One region of the Streptomyces sp. NPDC048191 genome, then DNA from elsewhere that is predicted to be linked to it. Evidence: riboswitches for the same ligand, from Rfam matches in the RefSeq annotation. Region 1 holds a riboswitch; each other region holds the start of a gene.
The links. Region 1 has a riboswitch for cobalamin ahead of AB0D93_RS03290 (cobalamin biosynthesis protein). Riboswitches for the same ligand answer to the same signal wherever they lie in the genome.

Region 1 (6,636 bases):
GGCCGCGTGCCGGGCCGCCTCCAGGACGGGGCCGACGACCGCGTGGGAGCCGTCGCCCGCGAGGCCGTAGGTGCCGGGGCGCAGCGAGGCCAGGTCGCGGGTGAGCGTGATCTGGCCGGCGGCCGTGCCGTGCACGGTGAGGCGGGGTTCGGTGGGCAGGGGGCGGCCGGCGGGCGCCCTCAGCGCGGCGTCGCTGGCGATCCGGCCGGCGGCGACGGATGCCATGGCCATGCCGGCGGCCACGGCCGTGGTGAGGGCGGTCGCTTTGACGGTGCGCACGGGTCCAGTGTCGTGGGGGTTGCCGTCACCGGCCAGTGGAGCTGCGGGGCGGTGAGCGAGGCGGTCGAGGAAGCGCCGGAGCGAAGGGCTGGGCAGCACGGGGTCACCTCCGTTGGCCGTACTCCTTCAAACGTGCCCCGACCTCGGCCAGTTGTGCCTCGCTCAGCAGGGACGCGGTCAGGCCCGGCACGGAGGACGCCGTGAGCCACAGGCGGCACATCCACTCCAGCTGGGCGGTGCGGTCGTAGGCCTGGTCGAGGCTGGCGCCGTGGGTGACCGTGCCGTGGTTCTGCAGGAGGCAGCCGGAGCGGCCGGCCAGGGCGCGGAGCATGTTCTCGGCCAGCTCGTCGGTGCCGTACGTGGCGTAGGGGGCGACACGGACGGGACCGCCGAGGGCGGCGGCCATGTAGTGGACCAGCGGCAGTTCGGGCACGAGCGTGGAGACCGCCGTCGCGTGCACGGCGTGGGTGTGGACGACCGCGCGGGCGTCGGTGGTGCGGTAGACGGCGAGGTGCATGGGCAGCTCGCTGGTCGGCACCAGCGTGCCGAGCACCTGGCGTCCGGTGAGGTCGACGCCGGTGAGGTCGTCCGGGGTGAGCCGGTCGTACGGCACGCCCGACGGGGTGACCAGCACGAGGTCGCCGACGCGCGCCGAGACGTTGCCCGAGGTGCCGACGACCAGCCCGTCGGCCACGGTCCGCCGCGCCGTCGCGACCAGTTCCGTCCAGATCCGTTCCAGTTCCGCGTCCCGCCGCTGTTCAGCCATGCCGCGATCCTGCCAGCCGTGCCCACGGGGAGGGGGGCGGGCGGTCGCCGTCGGCCGAAAGTGCGTACCCCCGAACGAGCGGAAGTCGGGGTGATCGCGGCAAATGTGCGCCGGTTCGGTGATCGCCGGACCTTCAATGGTCCCTCTTGCCCGCCGGGCGCTCCCGCGTCCGCCCACCAGGGGAGACACATGGCCCGTGAACGCACTCTTCGCCGCCGTCGCGCCGGTGTCCTCGCGACGGCCACCGCGGCGCTCGCCCTGGCGTGCACCGCGACCGTGGCGGCCGGGCCTCCGGCACTGGCCTCGGGCCTGCCCCGGGGGCACGACGTGTCCTCCCACCAGAAGCGCGTCGACTGGCAGGCCGCCCGGTCCAGGGGCGCACGGTTCGTCTACGTCAAGGCGACCGAGTCCACGAACTACCGCAACCCCTACTTCTCCCAGCAGTACGGCGGCGCGCGGAAGGCTGGCCTGATCCGGGGCGCGTACCACTTCGCCCGGCCGGACAAGTCCTCCGGCGCCCGGCAGGCCGCGTACCTGGTGCGGCACGGCGGCGCCTGGCGGGCGGACGGCTGGACGCTGCCGCCCGCGCTCGACATCGAATACAACCCCTACAGCAAGAAGCACAAGTGCTACGGACTGGGCAGGAAGCGGATGGTCCGCTGGATCCGGTCGTTCAGCGACGAGATCAAGCGGGAGACCGGCCGCCGCCCGGTGATCTACACGACGGCCCAGTGGTGGAAGCTGTGCACCGGCAACAGCCGCGCGTTCTCGAAGAGTCACGCCCTGTGGATCGCCCGGCACAGTGCGCGGCCGGGGACGCTGCCGGGCGGCTGGCGGTACTGGACCTTCTGGCAGTACGGCACCAAGGGCCGCTTCCCGGGTGACCAGAATCTCTTCGACGGGTCCGTGAGCCGGCTGAGGGTCTTCGCGCGGGGCCGGTAGCCAAGGGGCGCCTGGGGTGGCGGAGCGAAGCGGAACCCCACCCCCTCCCTAATGACACCCCGAGGTCCGACTCAGTTCATCTTCCGTTCACCCAGGTTGCCTACGTTCGACCAGCCAATGACGCTCGAACGATTGCCTGGGTAAATGGAAAGCTTCTCGCTGATCCTCGCGATAGTGGTCGTAACCGCTCTCGCGTTCGATTTCACGAACGGTTTCCACGACACCGCCAACGCGATGGCCACCACCATCTCCACCGGCGCCCTGAAGCCCAAGATCGCGGTGGCCATGTCCGCCGGCCTCAATCTGGTGGGCGCGTTCCTCTCCGTCGAGGTCGCGAACACGATCTCCAAGGGTCTCGTCGACGAGACCGGCATCCGTCCCGAGGTCATCTTCGCCGCCCTGGTCGGCGCGATCCTCTGGAACCTGCTGACCTGGCTGGTGGGCCTGCCGTCCAGTTCCTCGCACGCCCTGATGGGCGGCCTGATCGGCGCCGCCGTCGCCTCCGCCGGTTTCGGCGCCGTGCACGGTGACGTACTGGTCACCAAGGTCATCCTCCCGGCGATCGCCGCGCCGGTGGTGGCGGGCCTCGCCTCGCTGCTGGCCACCCGGTTCTCCTACGGCATCGGCGGCAAGGCCGAGGGCGAGGCCACCCGCAAGGGCTACCGCGCCGGCCAGATCGCCTCCGCCGGCCTGGTCTCCCTCGCCCACGGCACCAACGACGCCCAGAAGACGATGGGCGTCATCACCCTCGCGCTGATCGCGGGCGGCGCCATCGCGCCGGGCTCGAACCCTCCCACCTGGGTGATCCTCTCCGCCGGCCTGGCCATCGCGCTCGGCACCTACATCGGCGGCTGGCGCATCATCCGCACCATGGGCAAGGGCCTGACCGAGCTGGAGCCGCGCCAGGGCTTCGCCGCCCAGACCAGCGCCGCGACCGCCATCCTCGCCTCCTCCCACCTGGGCTTCTCCCTGTCCACCACGCACGTCGTCTCCGGCTCGGTGATGGGCGCCGGCGTCGGCCGCAAGGGCGGGGTGGTCCGCTGGTCCACCGCGACCCGGATGGCCGTCGCCTGGGTGCTCACCCTCCCGGCCGCCGCGCTGGTCGGCGCGGGCGCCGAGTCCGTCACGGAACTCGGGGACTGGGGCACCGCCGTGGTCGCCGTCTTCCTCGTCGCCGCGAGCGCCACGATCTGGAAGATCTCCCGCCGTGAGGTCGTCGACCACACCAACGTCGTCGACGGCCCCGCGGAGCCGGCCGGCGTGGTCACCACCGCCATCGCCGCGGTGACCCCGCCCCCCGCCGGTCCGATCACGGAGGACCTGACGGCCACGATCGCCTCCCCGGCCGTCCCCGAATCCGCGCCCGAGGCCGTCCCGCCGGCCGCCACCGTCTGACCCCGGCCACCTCCGGTTCCCAAGGAAGCATCCCCATGAAGATCGACTGGTCGGCCATCGGCTCCGTCTTCGGCGTCAGCCTCGTGTTCACCGTGGCCCTGGTGACCCTGTTCACCCTGGGCGTCAACGGACTGGCCCGGCGCGAGAAGGCGGCGGCCCAGGGCAACTCCGCGGCACTCGCCGTGACCGGCGCCTACGTCTGCTTCGCCGCGTGCGCGGCGGCGGTGGCGTACGGCATCTACCTGATCGTCGCCAAGGCCTGACGGAGCACCGGACAGCAGGCACCGCGAAGGCTCCCCTCCACGCGTGACGGAGGGGAGCCTTCAGGCGTGCCCTGACGTCACGGACGTCCCCCACGATGTGGGGATCGGCACACTCTCCCCCCGCAGGTCAACGGCAAGTTGACGGCCGTTCCGGGTGCATGGTGGACTGCCCAGGCCATGTACGGCGACAGGAGAGGAAGCCGGTGTGAATCCGGCGCGGTCCCGCCACTGTCACCGGGGAAGAACCCCCGGGAGCCAGGAACTCTCACCGCCGAATCTCGTCGAACCAGGGCGCGGACACCCTGAGTGAGGACACCGATCGCCATGCCCGGCTGCCGAAGGACCCCTACCAGGCCCGCTGCTGTACTCACGGCCGGCTGAGCCGATGGGTGCCGCTCGCACTTATGCGTACGGCGCCGCCGCCGGCCTTCTCGGCGACCTGCTCCTCGGCGATCCCCGCCGCGGGCATCCGGTCGCCGCGTTCGGGCGTGCGGCCGCCGCCGTGGACCGCGCGTTGTGGCGCGACCACCGCGGCTGGGGCGCCCTGCACACGGTGGTGTGCGCCGGTGGCGCCGTCGCACTCGGCACCCTGGCCGCGCGCGCCGTACGCCCCTCCCCCACCGCCTCCGCCGCGCTGACCGCCGCCGCCACCTGGGCGGTCGTCGGCGGTACGTCGCTCGCCCGCGAGGCGCGTGCGGTCGGGCGTGCGCTGCAGGCCGGGGACGTCGCGGCGGCGCGGGCGCGGCTGCCGCATCTGTGCGGCCGGGACCCGCAGGCCCTGGACGCGGACGGGATCGCCCGGGCCGTGGTCGAGTCGGTCGCCGAGAACACCTCCGACGCCGTCGTGGGCGCGCTGGTGTGGGGCGCGGTGGCCGGGGTGCCGGGGCTGGTCGGCTTCCGCGCGGTCAACACCCTGGACGCGATGGTGGGTCACAAATCGCCCCGCTACGTGCGCTACGGCTGGGCCTCCGCCCGGCTCGACGACGTGGCCGGCTGGCCGGGGGCCCGGCTGACCGCCGTGCTCGCCGCGGCTGCCGGACCCGACCCGCGCGGTGCCCTGCGTGCCTGGCGGGCCGACGCCCGCAGGCACCCGAGCCCCAACGCGGGCCCCGTCGAAGCGTCGTTCGCGGGGGCGCTGGGGGTGCGGCTGGGCGGCACGCTGTCGTACGGCGGCCGGGTCGAGCACCGCCCCGTGCTCAACGGGGAGGCGGGCCGCGCCGTTCAGGTCACCGACATCGCCCGGGCCGTACGGCTCTCCCGCCGCGTCGGCCTGCTCGCGCTCGGCGTCACCCTCGCCGCGCGCCGACTCGTGAAGGGACGTGGGAAGTGAGCGGGGGTCTCCTCGTCGCCGGCACCACCTCCGACGCCGGCAAGAGCGTCGTGACGGCCGGGATCTGCCGGTGGCTGGTGCGCCAGGGCGTGAAGGTCGCGCCGTTCAAGGCGCAGAACATGTCGCTCAATTCGTTCGTGACCCGCGAAGGCGCGGAGATCGGGCGGGCGCAGGCCATGCAGGCCCAGGCCTGCCGGATCGAGCCGACCGCGCTGATGAACCCGGTGCTGCTCAAGCCGGGCGGCGAGCAGAGCAGTCAGGTGGTGCTGCTGGGCAGGCCGGTGGGCGAGCTGAGCGCGCGCGGGTACCACGGGGGACGGCAGCAGAAGCTCCTCGGCACGGTGCTGGACTGTCTGGCCGAGTTGCGGGGCACGTATGACGCGGTGATCTGTGAGGGGGCCGGCTCGCCCGCGGAGATCAATCTGCGGCGGACCGACATCGTGAACATGGGGATCGCGCGCCGTGCGCGGCTGCCCGTGCTGGTGGTCGGGGACATCGACCGCGGCGGCGTCTTCGCCTCCTTCTTCGGCACCGTCGCCCTGCTCTCGCCCGAGGACCAGGAACTGGTCGCCGGGTTCCTGGTGAACAAGTTCCGCGGCGATGTCAGCCTGCTGGAGCCCGGGTTGGACATGCTCCAGGGCCTGACCGGCCGGCCCACCTACGGCGTGCTGCCCTTCCGGCACGGGCTCGGCATCGACGAGGAGGACGGGATGGGGGTCCCCCCGCGCGAGCGAAGCCGAGCGTGGGAGAGGGACTCGCTGCGCGGCACGGTCCGCGAGTCGACCGTGAGTCCGCCGGCCGGCGAGGACGTGCTGCGGGTCGCCGTGTGCGCGATCCCCCTGATGTCCAACTTCACGGACGTGGACGCGCTGGCCGCCGAACCGGGGGTCGTGGTGCGGTTCGTGGACCGGCCGGAGGAACTGGCGGACGCGGACCTGGTGGTGGTTCCGGGGACACGCGGGACCGTACGGGCGCTGCGGTGGCTGCGCGAGCGCGGGCTCGCGGACGCCCTCGTGCGCAGGGCCGCCGAAGGACGCCCGGTCCTCGGCATCTGCGGTGGCTTCCAGATCCTCGGCGAGCGCATCGAGGACGAGGTCGAGTCCCGTGCCGGTACGGTCCCCGGGCTCGGTGTGCTGCCGGTGCGGGTGCGCTTCGCCCGCGAGAAGACCCTGACCCGGCCGTCCGGCGAGGCCCTCGGCGAACGGGTCGAGGGGTACGAGATCCACCACGGGGTCGCCGAAGTGACCGGTGGCGAGCCCTTCCTGGACGGCTGCCGGGTCGGGGGGACCTGGGGCACGCACTGGCACGGCTCACTGGAGTCGGACGGTTTCCGGCGGGCCTTCCTGCGCGAGGTGGCCGCCGCCGCGGGCCGCCGCTTCGTGCCCGCGCCGGACACCTCCTTCGCCGCGCTGCGCGAGGAGCAGCTCGACCGGCTCGGCGACCTGATCGAACAGCACGCGGACACGGACGCGCTGTGGCGGCTCATCGAGTCGGGCGCGCCGCAAGGACTGCCTTTCATCCCACCGGGAGCACCTGCATGAGCACAGTGTTGTTGTTGTCGACCGCCGACACGGATCTGCTGGCGGCCCGGGCCTGCGGAGCGGACTACCGCATCGGCAACCCGACCCGGGTGGACGTCGCGGGGGAACTCCCGGGGCTGC
Region 2 (6,636 bases), on a different contig from region 1:
CACTACGCCACGGTCAAGACCGTCCGCACGGGCGACGCCGGGAAGCTCGGCACCAAGGTCACCGCCACCTCTGCGGGCAGCTGGTTCTGGTACTTCCCCGGCACGACGACGACCGCTCGCGTCGTGTCGGCCGGGGACGCGGTGAAACTGAGGTAACCGCCGGTCAGAAGTCCTCGTCCAGGTCGACGGTGCCCTCGACCGCGACCTGGTACGCCGACGGGCGGCGCTCGAAGAAGTTCGTCAGCTCCTGGACGCCCTGCAGCTCCATGAAGGAGAACGGGTTCTCCGAGCCGTACACCGGGGCGAAACCGAGGCGGGACAGGCGTTGGTCGGCGACGCACTCCAGGTACTGCCGCATCGACTCGGTGTTCATGCCCGGCAGGCCGTCACCGCACAGGTCGCGCGCGAACTGCAGCTCGGCCTCGACGGCCTCCTTGAGCATGTCGGTGACCTGCTGCTGGAGGGCGTCGTCGAACAGGTCCGGTTCCTCCTTGCGGACGGTGTCGACCACGTCGAAGGCGAACGACATGTGCATGGTCTCGTCGCGGAACACCCAGTTGGTGCCGGTGGCGAGGCCGTGCAGCAGACCCCGGCTGCGGAACCAGTAGACGTACGCGAAGGCACCGTAGAAGAACAGGCCCTCGATGCACGCGGCGAAGCAGATCAGGTTGAGCAGGAAGCGCCGGCGGTCGGCCTTCGTCTCCAGCCGGTCGAGCTTGTCCACCGAGTCCATCCACGTGAAGCAGAACTGCGCCTTCTCGCGGATGGAGGGGATGTTCTCGACGGCCGCGAAGGCCGCCGCCCGGTCGTCCGGGTCGGGGAGGTAGGTGTCCAGGAGCGTCAGGTAGAACTGGACGTGCACGGCCTCCTCGAAGAGCTGACGGCTCAGGTACAGCCGCGCCTCGGGGGAGTTGATGTGCTTGTACAGCGTCAGCACCAGGTTGTTGGCGACGATCGAGTCACCCGTCGCGAAGAACGCGACCAGGCGGCCGATGAGGTGCTGCTCCTCGGGCGTCAGCTTCGCTAGGTCGGCGACGTCCGAGTGGAGGTCGACCTCCTCCACGGTCCAGGTGTTCTTGATCGCGTCCCGGTAGCGCTCGTAGAAGTCCGGGTAGCGCATGGGGCGCAGAGTCAGCTCGAAGCCCGGGTCGAGCAGGTTCTTGGCAGTCATCACAGTCGGCGCGAAGCGCCGTCCTCCAGGGGTGGTGGTCGGGTGGCGGGTGGGAATTACTGGCAGGCCTCGCAGGACTCGGGGTTTTCCAGGGAGCAGGCGACCGCGTCGGGGTCGGCGGCCTGCTGGACGGGGATGGCGGAAGGTGTCTGCGCCTGGGCGGCGCGGGCGATGCGGGTCGCCGGGCGCGAGCGCAGGTAGTACGTCGTCTTCAGGCCCGACTTCCAGGCGTACGCGTACATCGAGGAGAGCTTGCCGATGGTCGGCGTCTCCATGAAGAGGTTGAGGGACTGCGCCTGGTCCAGGAACGGGGTGCGCGCCGCGGCCATGTCGATCAGGCCGCGCTGCGGGATCTCCCACGCCGTGCGGTACAGCGCCCGTACGTCGGCCGGGATCCAGGCGAAGTCCTGCACCGAGCCGTTGGACTCGCGCAGCGCCTCCCGGGTCCGCGCGTCCCACACGCCGAGGTTCTTCAGGTCCTGCACCAGGTAGGAGTTGACCTGCAGGAACTCGCCGGAGAGCGTCTCGCGCTTGAACAGGTTGGAGACCTGCGGCTCGATGCACTCGTACACGCCCGCGATGGAGGCGATGGTGGCCGTCGGGGCGATCGCGAGCAGCAGCGAGTTGCGCATGCCGACGGACGCGATGCGCGACCGCAGGGCGGCCCAGCGCTCCGGCCAGGCCGGCTCGACGCCGTAGTGGTCGGGGTGCAGCACACCCTGGGCCGTACGGGTCTTCTCCCAGGCCGGCAGCGGGCCGTTGCGCTCGGCGAGGTCGGCGGAGGCCTCGTACGCGGCGAGCATGATCCGCTCGGCGATCCGCGTGGACAGGGCCTCCGCCTCCGGCGAGTCGAAGGGCAGACGCAGCTTGAAGAAGACGTCCTGAAGACCCATCGCGCCGAGGCCGACGGGACGCCACTTGGCGTTCGACCGTCCCGCCTGCTCGGTCGGGTAGAAGTTGATGTCCACGACACGGTCGAGGAAGGTGACGGCGGTGCGGACGGTCTCGTCCAGCCGCTGCCAGTCGATGTCCCCGTCGGCCACGAAGGCACCGAGGTTCACCGAACCGAGGTTGCAGACCGCCGTCTCCCCGTCGTCCGTGACCTCCAGGATCTCCGTGCAGAGGTTGGAGGAGTGGACCACGTGGCCCGGCAGGGCCGTCTGGTTGGCGGTGCGGTTGGCGGCGTCCTTGAAGGTCATCCAGCCGTTGCCGGTCTGCGCGAGGGTGCGCATCATCCGGCCGTACAGCTCACGGGCCGGCATGGACTTCCTCGCCAGACCCGCCGCCTCGGCCTTGCGGTAGGCGGCGTCGAACTCCGCGCCCCACAGGTCCACCAGTTCCGGCACGTCCGCCGGGGAGAACAGCGACCACTGCTCGTCGGCGTTGACCCGGCGCATGAACTCGTCCGGGACCCAGTGCGCGAGGTTCAGGTTGTGCGTGCGGCGGGCGTCCTCACCGGTGTTGTCCCGCAGCTCCAGGAACTCCTCGACGTCGGAGTGCCAGGTCTCCAGGTAGACGGCCGCGGCACCCTTGCGCCGGCCGCCCTGGTTCACGGCCGCCACCGAGGCGTCCAGGGTCTTCAGGAACGGGACGATGCCGTTGGAGTGCCCGTTCGTGCCCCGGATCAGCGAACCGCGGCTGCGGATGCGGGAGTACGACAGACCGATGCCACCGGCGTGCTTGGAGAGCCGGGCGACCTGGTGGTAGCGGTCGTAGATGGAGTCCAGCTCGTCCAGCGGGGAGTCGAGGAGGTAGCAGGACGACATCTGGGGGTGCCGCGTGCCGGAGTTGAAGAGGGTGGGGGAGGAGGGGAGGTAGTCCAGGCGGCTCATCAGCCCGTAGAGCGCGGCGACTTCGTCGGCCGACCTGGTCGTGTCGTCCTCGGCCAGGCCGCTCGCCACGCGCAGCATGAAGTGCTGGGGCGTCTCGATGACCCTGCGGGTGATGGGGTGCCGCAGCAGGTAGCGGCTGTGCAGGGTGCGCAGGCCGAAGTAGCCGAAGCGGTCGTCGGCCCGCCGGTCGATCAGCGCGTCGAGCCGCTCGGCGTGCAGCCGCGCGAACTCGGCGGTCCGGTCCGCGATGAGCCCCTCGCGGTGCCCGACGGCCACGGACTCGGTGAAGGACGTCACGCCCTGCGAGGCGGCCTCGGCGCGGATGGAGACGGTCAGCAGCCGGGCGGCGAGCCGGGAGTAGGCGGGGTCGTCGGAGATGAGTCCGGCGGCGGCCTCCGTGGCCAGCTCGCGCAACTCCGCCTCGTCGGCCCGAGCGGACCGGCCGCGCAGCGCGGCGGCGGCGACCCGGCCGGGGTCGGCGTCGGGGAGGTCGGCGGTCAGCTCGGTCAGGGTCCGCAGCAGCGCGGCACCGGGACCGTCGGTCTCCAGGCCGCTGGCTGAAGCCGGATCTGCTGGCGCGATGGTCACGTGGGGCTCTCCCTCGCTCGGCACGGGGGCCTTGCGGAGGGCAGGGGGCAGCCACGAGCGCACACGGCGTCGCGTCCACCGGCCCACCCCACGAGGCCCGGACGTCGGAAGGCACCCGGGCCGGACGGCCGGGCGCGTGCTGCCGGCAGGTCCTCGGACTGACACAGGCGCGCGAACACGCGCAAGTACACCGTTGCGGGACAGTTCCGGATTCGCACCGGATTCCCCTGCGGCGACAGCGAGGTCGAGCATACATCTAGTGCCGGGCTGTCGTGTCACCCCCAGATGTTGTGTCGTGGCGGTGTCAGAGTGTCAACTCGTAGGTGAGCAGAGTGATGTGGTCCAGCTCGGGCAGCGGATTCCAGTCCCGCTCGGGTGTGCGAACGAAACCCAGCCGTTCGTAGATGCGGTGGGCGGCGTGCATCGTGCGCTGGGTGGACAGGACGACGGCCCGGCAGCCCTCGGTGGCTCGCGCCCGGTCGACGCAGGCCCGCACGAGGGCCTCACCGGCGCCCTGGCCGCGCGCGGCGCCGGCCACGGCCAGCATGCGGATCTCGGCCTCACGGGGGCGGGCGATGTCGGCCATGGGGCCGGGGGACGGGACGAAGGTGACGCCGCCGAGGAGGGTGTCGTTCCGCATGGCCACGAGCACGTCGGCCGCGGCGGCTCTCTTGGCCACGTCTCGCAGCTCGCCGAGGTACCGGTCGCTCTCGCCGAAGTCCAGGAGGCCGTCCTGGAGGTAGGCCTGGGCGGTGATCTCACCGAGGGTTTCGTACTGGCCGGGGTGCGCGGGCCGGATCACGATGTCCATGGCACCGAGTCTGCCGGAGGGGTACGACGACGGGCCGCCGGATTTTCCCCGGCGGCCCGTCGTACGACGGCTGCCTAGTGACCGGCGCCGGCCGTCGCAGGCGGAAGCTCCACCTGGACCCCCGGGTCGCCCGCGTCCGCCGTGTAGTCGTCCGGCCTGGTCTCGTCGAGGCCCTCGGGGGCCTTCAGCGCCTTCAGGACGAAGGTCAGGACCACGGTGACCACGACGTTCAGCACGAACGCCGTGAGGCCGATGTAGCCGATCTCGCCGATGCCCGGGATCTCCTTCGCCGAGCCGCCGAAGTGCTTCTGGGTCGGGGAGGCGACGCCGTACGCGGCGAACGTGCCGTACACCATGCCGACCGCCCAGCCCGCGAGCAGGGCCCAGCGGTGGAACCAGCGGGTGAACAGGCCGCCGACCAGCGCCGGGAAGGTCTGCAGGATCCAGATGCCGCCCAGCAGCTGGAAGTTGATGGCGACCGTCTTGTCCATGGTGAGGACGAAGACCAGCGCGCCGACCTTCACCAGCAGCGAGACGATCTTGGAGACCTGGGCCTCCTGCTTCGGTGTGGCGTCCGGCTTGATGAAGTCCCGGTAGATGTTGCGGGTGAAGAGGTTCGCCGCCGCGATCGACATGATCGCCGCCGGCACCAGCGCGCCGATGCCGATCGCCGCGAAGGCCACGCCCGCGAACCAGTCCGGGAACATGTCCTCGAACAGCTGCGGGATCGCCAGCTGCCCGTTGGTGACCTTGACCCCGGCCGCGATCGCCATGAAGCCCAGCAGGGCCAGCAGCCCCAGCATCAGGGAGTACAGCGGCAGGATCGTGGTGTTGCGGCGGATCACCTCACGGCTCTTGGAGGAGAGCGTCGCGGTGATCGAGTGCGGGTACATGAAGAGCGCCAGCGCGGAGCCCAGGGCCAGGGTGGCGTACGTCCACTGGCCCGCCTCGGGCGGCACGAGCGCGCCGCGCGGCTTGCCCGTCGCCGGGTTGACCTGGCTGAACGCGTGGCCCGCCTTGGCGAAGACGTCGTCGAAGCCGCCCAGCTTGATCGGGATGTAGATGATCGCCACCGCGATGACGATGTAGATCAGCGCGTCCTTGACGAAGGCGATCAGGGCGGGGGCCCGCAGCCCGGAGGAGTAGGTGTAGGCCGCCAGCACGCCGAAGGCGATCAGCAGCGGCAGGTCCTTCACGAACCAGTTGGTGTTGTCGCCGCCGCCGACGCCCATCACGTCCAGCACCGCCTGGATGCCGACCAGCTGGAGCGCGATGTAGGGCATCGTCGCCAGGATGCCGGTCAGCGCCACCGCCAGCGACAGGCCCCTGGAGCCGAAGCGGCCGCGGACGAAGTCGGAGGTGGTGACGTACCCGTGGCGGTGCGAGACCGACCACAGGCGGGGCAGGAAGGTGAAGATCAGCGGGTAGACCAGGATCGTGTACGGCACCGCGAAGAAGCCGGACGCGCCCGCCGCGTAGATCGCCGCAGGCACGGCGACGAAGGTGTACGCCGTGTACAGGTCGCCGCCGAGCAGGAACCAGGTGACCCAGGTGCCGAAGGACCGCCCGCCCAGGCCCCATTCGTCCAGGGAGTGCTCGTTCTCGGCCCTGCGCCAGCGTGCGGCGAGGAAGCCCATGACCGTGACGGCCAGGAAGAAGAAGATGAAGACGCCGAGCGCGACGCCGTTGACGCCGTTCTTCACTTCGCCTCACCGCCCTGCTGGGCGGTGCGGGCACGCTGGTCGCGCTGCCACAGCTTGTACGCGGTGATGGTGAGCGCCGTGGAAATCAGCACCCAGAGCATCTGGTACCAGTAGAAGAACGGGATCCCGATGAAGGCGGGGTCCGCCTTGGCGTAGGAGCCGACCCAGAGCATCGCCACGAACGGCGCGACGAGACACAGGGCGATGATCACGCGCACCGGCGTGACCACCGGTGGTCTCACTTCAGGCGTACTGGACATGTCACGGCTCTCCGTCCCCTCGCTGATCACCTGTGTAATGCGCAGGCAATCTAGGTGACGGTGTCGCGAGAGCGGAAGACCTCGTTCGTATATCGGTATATCGATTCAGCGAACGTCCACAGGTCCCACCCGGCCTACTCCGCGGGGCGCTTGAGGCGGGCCACGAACTTGTAGCGGTCACCGCGGTAGACCGACCGCACCCACTCCACCGGCTTGCCCTCGCGGTCCAGGGAGTGGCGGGAGAGCATCAGCATCGGCAGGCCCACGTCGG
Region 3 (6,636 bases), on a different contig from region 1:
GGCACGCCTTTTCCCTGCAGCAGCGGCTGCGGCTACGGCACTACTGGCCATCCCGAACACCACCGCGTACGCAGGAGACTTCGGCCTCCTGGAGGTCACACCGAACCCCGCCTATCCGGGCAGTACGGTCAACCTCAACAGCTCGGAATGCGGCAGCAACAGCTCGGCCATCGTCTATGCCCAGGTGCTCGACGCCGGGACGGTGCGTCTGACGTCCCGGGGCCAGACCCACCCGGAGGACGTCCAGGGCACACTGCGGATCCCGAACTCCGTCCCGCCGGCCTCCTATGCCCTGGGCGGGAAGTGCGCCAACGGCCGCAAGCTGGACGCCACCCTCGAAATCAAAACCCGGAACCGAATTCCGTGACACCACCCGCTTGGGGGGATGACGACCGCGGAGTCCGCAGGAAAAGAGTCCTCGTCCTGGCTGGGTTTGTTGCCGCTGGATCTCCCGAGGACCGGAAGTGACGCTCACGTGTGTCCCCGCAGCCAACACGAACGGGAGTTTGAAAAATGGACAACAAACTCAGGAAAATCGGTGTCGCAGTGACGGCCACCTCCTGCCTGGTGGCGGGCGCCTGGGCCATGGCGGAAACAGACGCCGGTGCGGCGACGAAGGCACCCGATCGCGCGCCCAGCGCCAAGGTCATCAAGTGCTACCGGACGCACAAGGAACCGAAGGCGATCCATTGCTACGAGGTCAAGAAGCGACACGCACGCCACAACGGCCGTGACGTCATCGTGATCGTCCTCGTGCGGGTTCCCATACCGAAGAACCCGCCGGCCATCATCGTCGTACCGTCACTGCCCCGTCCGACCGAGACATCACCGGCGCCGGCCACGAGTCCGCCCGAGACCGGCCCCACGCCGCAACAGCCGAGCCCCACCGCGACGGAGACCGGTTCGCCCACCGCGACGGAGACCGGTTCGCCCACCGCGACGGAGACCGGTTCGCCCACCGCGACGGAGACCGGGTCCCCCACCGCGACGGAGACCGGAACCCCCACCGCAACGGACAACGGAACTCCCACCGCAACGGACAACGGAGCCCCCACCGCGACGGACACCGGGGCCCCCACCGCAACCGACAACGGAGGCACGGACACCGGAGCACCCGCCGCAACGGACAACGGAGGAACCGACACCGGGGGCTCGGACACCGGAGGCTCAGACACAGGAGGCTCGGACACCGGAGGCTCGGACACCGGAGACGGCAGCTGACCCCATCGCGGGACCCTGCCCGGACCTGTAGGGCGTAGCGCCTGTTCCAGGTCCGGGCAGCGGTGTGCTGCAAGCCCCTGGGACAGCGGCCTCTGGGGCGGCCGAGTTGGCGCCGGCGCCCGATCGTGGGCTCGGCCGACTTCGTGTGCAACCGCCGCGGTTGGTCCTGCGGACGGCTCGCCGCGACTGCGCGCAGCTACGGGTCCTCACTGTCCTCCCGTGCTACTCGCTCCTCCTGACGGCGTGCTGCCGACGTTCGTATCGCGTGACGCGCAGTGTTCCAGCAAAGCTGAGATCGGGCCGTCGATGAGCCGGTAGCGCACGATTCGGCCATCCTTCTCGCCCTGGACGATGCCGGCGGTCCGCAACAGGCGCAGGGCCTGGGACACGGCCGTGTCCCGCATGCCGGTGGCGACGGCCAGGTCGGAGACGGCGATGGCGCCCGCCTCATGGAGAGCCAGCAGCAGGGACAGGCGCCCGGGATCGGAGAGCAGAGAGAAGCGGTCGGCCCAAGCGCGCACGCGTTCGGGCGCGCCGACAGCGGCGATGGCATCGCAGACCCGATGGTCGTCGATGATCCGCTGCCCGGCACGTTCCGCGGGGACGAGATGCATGCCCTCATCATCGCAGTCGCCGGCGCTCCAGCCGGACACCTGATCAGTTGTGCAATCTTGCAGCCTCCGTCTTCAGCCTTCTAGGGTGGGCGGGTCGTGGTGTTCGGGAAGACCGGTGACAGCCCCTCAAAGGCTCAGTCCGGAGCGGCCCTCGCCACTGTGATCGGGGAGTTCCCACCCATGCATTGCCACTGGCCTCACGGCTGGGAAGGCAGGGGCGGGCACGATGACCCGTCAGCCAGGAGACCGGCCACGACAGCACGAGACTGATCCACGAGGTGCTGGAGCGTGACTGTATGACCGTGTCCCGAGGCGTGCCCGAAACCGACGCCCCTTCCTTCCGCTGGCGCCGTGAGGACACCCTCCGCACGGCCGGCCTCCTGGGCGTGATCGTCGCTCTGCACGTCGTGGCTTTCGGGATCCTCTTCCTGCTCGTGGTCCCGCACCACTACGAGGTCGGCTCCAAGGCGTTCGGAGTGGGGCTGGGCATCACGGCCTACACCCTTGGTATGCGGCACGCGTTCGACGCCGACCACATCGCCGCGATCGACAACACCACCCGCAAGCTGATGGCCGACGGTCAGCGTCCGGTGTCGGTGGGCTTCTGGTTCGCGCTCGGGCACTCCAGCGTGGTGGTCGTCATGGCCGTGCTGGTCGCCGGCGGCGCCAAGCTCGCGGGCACGCTGATGAACGACGGCTCGCGAACCCACCAAGTCCTCGGTACCGTGGGCACCACGGTCTCCGGAAGTTTCCTGTATCTCATCGCCGCCCTCAATCTGGTCGCGCTGTTCGGAATCATGCGCGTCTTCAGGGCGATGCGCGTCGGCCGCTACGACGAGGCCGAGCTGCAGGCCCACCTCGAGTCGCGCGGCTTCATGAACCGTCTCCTCGGCCGGCTCACCAAGTCCATTCGCCGGCCCGGCCAGATGTTCCCGCTCGGCTTCCTCTTCGGCATCGGCTTCGACACCACCACCGAGGTGCTGCTCCTCGCCCTGGCCGGCAACGGCGCCGCCGCCGGACTGCCCTGGTACGCGGTGGTGTGCCTGCCGCTGCTCTTCGCCGCCGGCATGAGCCTGTTCGACACCCTCGACGGCACCTTCATGAACTTCGCCTACCAGTGGGCCTTCTCCAACCCCGTCCGCAAGGTCTTCTACAACCTCACCATCACCGGCCTGTCGATCGTGGTGGCCTTCTTCGTCGGCACCATCGAGCTGGTCGGCGTGCTGCACGACAAGCTCGGCCTGGACGACGGTGTCACCGGCTGGATCGCGGACCTGAACCTGGACAACGTCGGCTACGTCATCGTCGGCCTGTTCGTGGTGGTCTGGGCCATGGCCATCGCGTACTGGCGCCTCGCCAAGGTCGAGGACCGCTGGAACGCCCGGACCGCTGACGCCGGCTGACCGAGGAGCACCCGACGGCTCGGCCAGGAGTCGGCGCCGGCTGCCCAGGAGCAGGTGCCTTCGTCCTGGAGCGCCGGCCGGATGAGGAGGCCGCCACGCAGGCAGGCGACCGGGCGGCCGTCGCCGGGGGGCGGCCGCGCCGCCCCCGCTGTCACCGGCGGGGAGGTGCCCCAGCGGGTACGGGCCCTGCTTGGCGCCGCCTCCTGCGCGCCGAAGTCTGCCCTGGCCGGCCGGTGCCCTGCTGCCGGGCACGTGCTGCGTTCGCCGTCGACTCACGTTGCAGACCCGGGCCGACGGCAGCGGTACGTACGCCACCGGCCGCTCTCCCCCTCCGCAGTCCCCAGGACTGGGAACACCCGCCTCGGACGAGCCCACCCGACACCGTCTCCAACTCGCCGATATGCGCCTGATGAACACGCGGCGCCAACACCGGCCCGCTCCGCGGACACGTCGTGCGGAGCGGGCCCTCGCGGTTCGCGGACCTCTTGCCGGGCCCGTGATCATTGGCAGCCGCACTTCGCCGTCCGCCCGAACCGGGCACTGCAGGCGGCCCACACGGGCACCGGCAAACGGGCAAAACTCACTGCGGGCGCCCTGACCTGGGGATTCACTCAATCACTCCAGGCATCATCGGGCGGTTTCAGGCCCATTGTGGGCGGGTTTGCTGCAAAAGGCGATTGGTATAAATGTGCGGCAAGACCGGGCGCGCCGTGCCCGGACCGGGTATGGAAGGCGAGGTGAGCGATGAACGCCGAGGAGCGTCAGAGCCGGATTCTCGCGCTCGCCCGTCACCAGGGGCGTGTCGAGGTCACCACCACGGCCGTCGATCTGGCTGTCGCGCCGGAGACCATCCGTCGTGACCTCAGCGTCCTGGAACGCAGGGGCCTGCTCCGCCGCACCTACGGCGGCGCCTACCCCGTGGAGGGCGCGGGCTTCGAGACGGGCCTCCCCGAACGAGAGGCCCTGCACGTCAAGGACAATCGCCGCATCGCCGCGGAGGCGGTCAAGCTCCTTGGTGACGCGGAGACCGTGTTCGTGGACGAGGGCTACACCCCGCAGCTCCTCGCCGCGCTCCTCCCGGGCGACAGGCCCCTGACCGTGGTCACCGCATCACTGTCCACAGCAGCCGCGATCGTGGACTCTCCGCACGTCACCGTGTTGCTCCTCGGAGGCCGGGTCCGGTCGCGGACCCTGGCCACGGTGGGCTCATGGGCGTGCGCCATGCTCGAGCGATTCGTGATCGACCTGGCCTTCCTCGGGTCGAACGGGATCTCCCGGGAGCTTGGCCTGACCACCCCCGATCCGGTTGTGGCCGACGTCAAGGCCAAGGCGCTGACAGTGTCGCGCCGACGCGTCTTCATGGGGCACCACAGCAAGTTCGGCGCGAGCAGCTTCTGCCGCTTCGCCGGCGTGGGCGACTTCGAGGCGATCGTCACCGACATGGGGCTGTCCAGTGCCGAGGCACACCGCTACTCACTGATGGGACCCCGCGTCCACCGGGTCTGACCCGCTCAGCCCGCAATCCCCCACCGCCAGGGACGACTTCGCCGGAGCCGCCCCGACGGCACCCGCTGCCCACGCAGCCGCAACACCCGCCGCATGTCCGAGCCCATATTCACCCCCTCCCCCTTGTTGCCTACACCCGACATTTCATGAAAGGGACGATCATGACTTCAAGACCGACTGTTCTGCGGCGCGCTGTGCCGCTCGGCGCGCTCGCCGTGTGCGGCGCGCTGCTCACGGCATGCGCGGGCGCCGGCGGCGCGGGGGGCGGCTCCGGCTCGCACTCCATCAACGTACTGATGGTGAACAACCCGCAGATGGCGGACCTGCAGAAGCTCACGGCGGCCAATTTCACCAAGCAGACCGGCATCAAGGTCAACTTCACGGTGCTGCCGGAGAACGACGTCCGTGACAAGATCACCCAGGACTTCTCCAGCCAGGCCGGCCAGTACGACGTGGCGACGATCAGCAACTACGAGACACCGATCTACGCCAAGAACGGCTGGCTCGCCCCGCTGACCTCGTATGCGAAGAAGGACACCGCCTTCGACCAGAGCGACATCCTGCCCGCCATGCAGCAGTCGCTGACCGCGTCCGGCCAGATATACGCCGAGCCGTTCTACGGTGAGTCGTCCTTCCTGATGTACCGCAAGGACGTCTTCAAGGAGAAGGGGCTGACCATGCCGGCCAACCCCACCTGGCGGCAGGTGGCCGCCCTGGCCGCCAAGGCGGACGGCGCCAAGTCCGGGATGAAGGGCATCTGCCTGCGTGGTCTGCCGGGATGGGGCGAGGTGATGGCCCCGTTGACCACGGTGGTCAACACCATGGGCGGCACCTGGTTCGACAAGGACTGGAAGGCCCAGGTCGACAGCTCCGCCTTCACCAAGGCGACCAAGTTCTACGTCGACCTCGTGCGAGCCCACGGTGAGGCGGGCGCTCCCCAGTCCGGGTTCGCCGAGTGCCTCAATGACATGGAGCAGGGCAAGGTCGCCATGTGGTACGACGCGACCTCCGCGGCCGGGTCGCTCGAAGCCGGCGGCTCGCCGGTGGCCGGGAAGATGGGCTACGCTCCCGCGCCGGTCGACCAGACCAAGAGCTCGGGCTGGCTCTACACCTGGGCCTGGGGCCTGCAGAAGGCGAGCAAGCACCAGGACGACGCCTGGAAGTTCATCTCCTGGGCGTCCAGCAAGCAGTACGAGGACCTGGTGGGCAAGAAGCTCGGCTGGTCCCGGGTCCCGGCGGGCAAGCGGAGCTCCACCTACACCAACCCCCAGTACGTCGCCGCGGCGTCGGCCTTCGCAGGGGCCACCGCGAACGCGTTGAAGGCCGCCGACCCGCAGAACCCTGGTGTGCAGCCCCGGCCCGCGCCCGGTATCCAGTTCGTCGGCATCCCCGAGTTCACCGACCTGGGCACGCAGGTCTCCCAGCAGATCAGCTCCGCCATCGCCGGCAAGACCAGTGTCGATCAGGCACTGAAGTCCAGCCAGGCGCTCGCCGAGAAGGTCGCCGCCAAGTACGCGGCCAAGTGATCCCTGCCCGATCCACCCGACGTTCCCGACCGCCCGGTCCCGCCCACGCGGGACCGGGGGCGGGAGCACAGCGGAGACACACCGATGACCCTCACTGACTCGCTCACCAGGCGTACCCGGGCACGGCAGACCGCCCAACAGGCGGCACCCCCACGGCGATCCCGAGGGGCATGGGCCCGGCGGGCCCCGCTGCTCCCGGCCCTGATCTTCATGATCGTGGTCACCCAGCTGCCGTTCGTCGGCACTCTGGTGATCTCGTTCATGCGCTGGAACGCCCTCGACCCGGGCAACCGGGCCTTCGCGGGGCTGCGGAATTACCAGGACGCGGTCACCGACCCGCAGTTGCGTTCCTCCCTCCTGACGACC

Region 2: it holds a riboswitch for cobalamin, as region 1 does, so the genes downstream of both, AB0D93_RS14625 (ribonucleoside-diphosphate reductase subunit alpha) here and AB0D93_RS03290 (cobalamin biosynthesis protein) in region 1, are expected to answer to the same signal.
Region 3: it holds a riboswitch for cobalamin, as region 1 does, so the genes downstream of both, AB0D93_RS39620 (HoxN/HupN/NixA family nickel/cobalt transporter) here and AB0D93_RS03290 (cobalamin biosynthesis protein) in region 1, are expected to answer to the same signal.

Annotation. Positions count from the first base shown of each region.
Region 1 covers NZ_JBEZMO010000002.1:58,475-65,110, forward strand. Annotated here, with positions in the region: gene AB0D93_RS03265 (alpha/beta fold hydrolase) at 1-279, opposite strand, end outside; gene AB0D93_RS03270 (class II aldolase/adducin family protein) at 383-1,045, opposite strand; gene AB0D93_RS03275 (lysozyme) at 1,235-1,987, shown strand; gene AB0D93_RS03280 (inorganic phosphate transporter) at 2,132-3,382, shown strand; gene AB0D93_RS03285 (hypothetical protein) at 3,418-3,645, shown strand; cobalamin riboswitch at 3,791-3,933, shown strand; gene AB0D93_RS03290 (cobalamin biosynthesis protein) at 4,031-4,975, shown strand; gene AB0D93_RS03295 (cobyric acid synthase) at 4,972-6,516, shown strand; gene cobN (cobaltochelatase subunit CobN) at 6,513-6,636, shown strand, end outside.
Region 2 covers NZ_JBEZMO010000007.1:168,175-174,810, forward strand. Annotated here, with positions in the region: gene AB0D93_RS14615 (hypothetical protein) at 1-156, shown strand, start outside; gene AB0D93_RS14620 (ribonucleotide-diphosphate reductase subunit beta) at 164-1,171, opposite strand; gene AB0D93_RS14625 (ribonucleoside-diphosphate reductase subunit alpha) at 1,228-3,591, opposite strand; cobalamin riboswitch at 3,718-3,860, opposite strand; gene AB0D93_RS14630 (GNAT family N-acetyltransferase) at 3,896-4,402, opposite strand; gene mctP (monocarboxylate uptake permease MctP) at 4,477-6,105, opposite strand; gene AB0D93_RS14640 (DUF3311 domain-containing protein) at 6,102-6,365, opposite strand; gene AB0D93_RS14645 (GntR family transcriptional regulator) at 6,500-6,636, opposite strand, start outside.
Region 3 covers NZ_JBEZMO010000049.1:22,843-29,478, forward strand. Annotated here, with positions in the region: gene AB0D93_RS39605 (hypothetical protein) at 1-367, shown strand, start outside; gene AB0D93_RS39610 (hypothetical protein) at 514-1,221, shown strand; gene AB0D93_RS39615 (metalloregulator ArsR/SmtB family transcription factor) at 1,428-1,835, opposite strand; cobalamin riboswitch at 1,916-2,105, shown strand; gene AB0D93_RS39620 (HoxN/HupN/NixA family nickel/cobalt transporter) at 2,132-3,238, shown strand; gene AB0D93_RS39625 (DeoR/GlpR family DNA-binding transcription regulator) at 3,983-4,744, shown strand; gene AB0D93_RS39630 (sugar ABC transporter substrate-binding protein) at 4,906-6,270, shown strand; gene AB0D93_RS39635 (sugar ABC transporter permease) at 6,355-6,636, shown strand, end outside.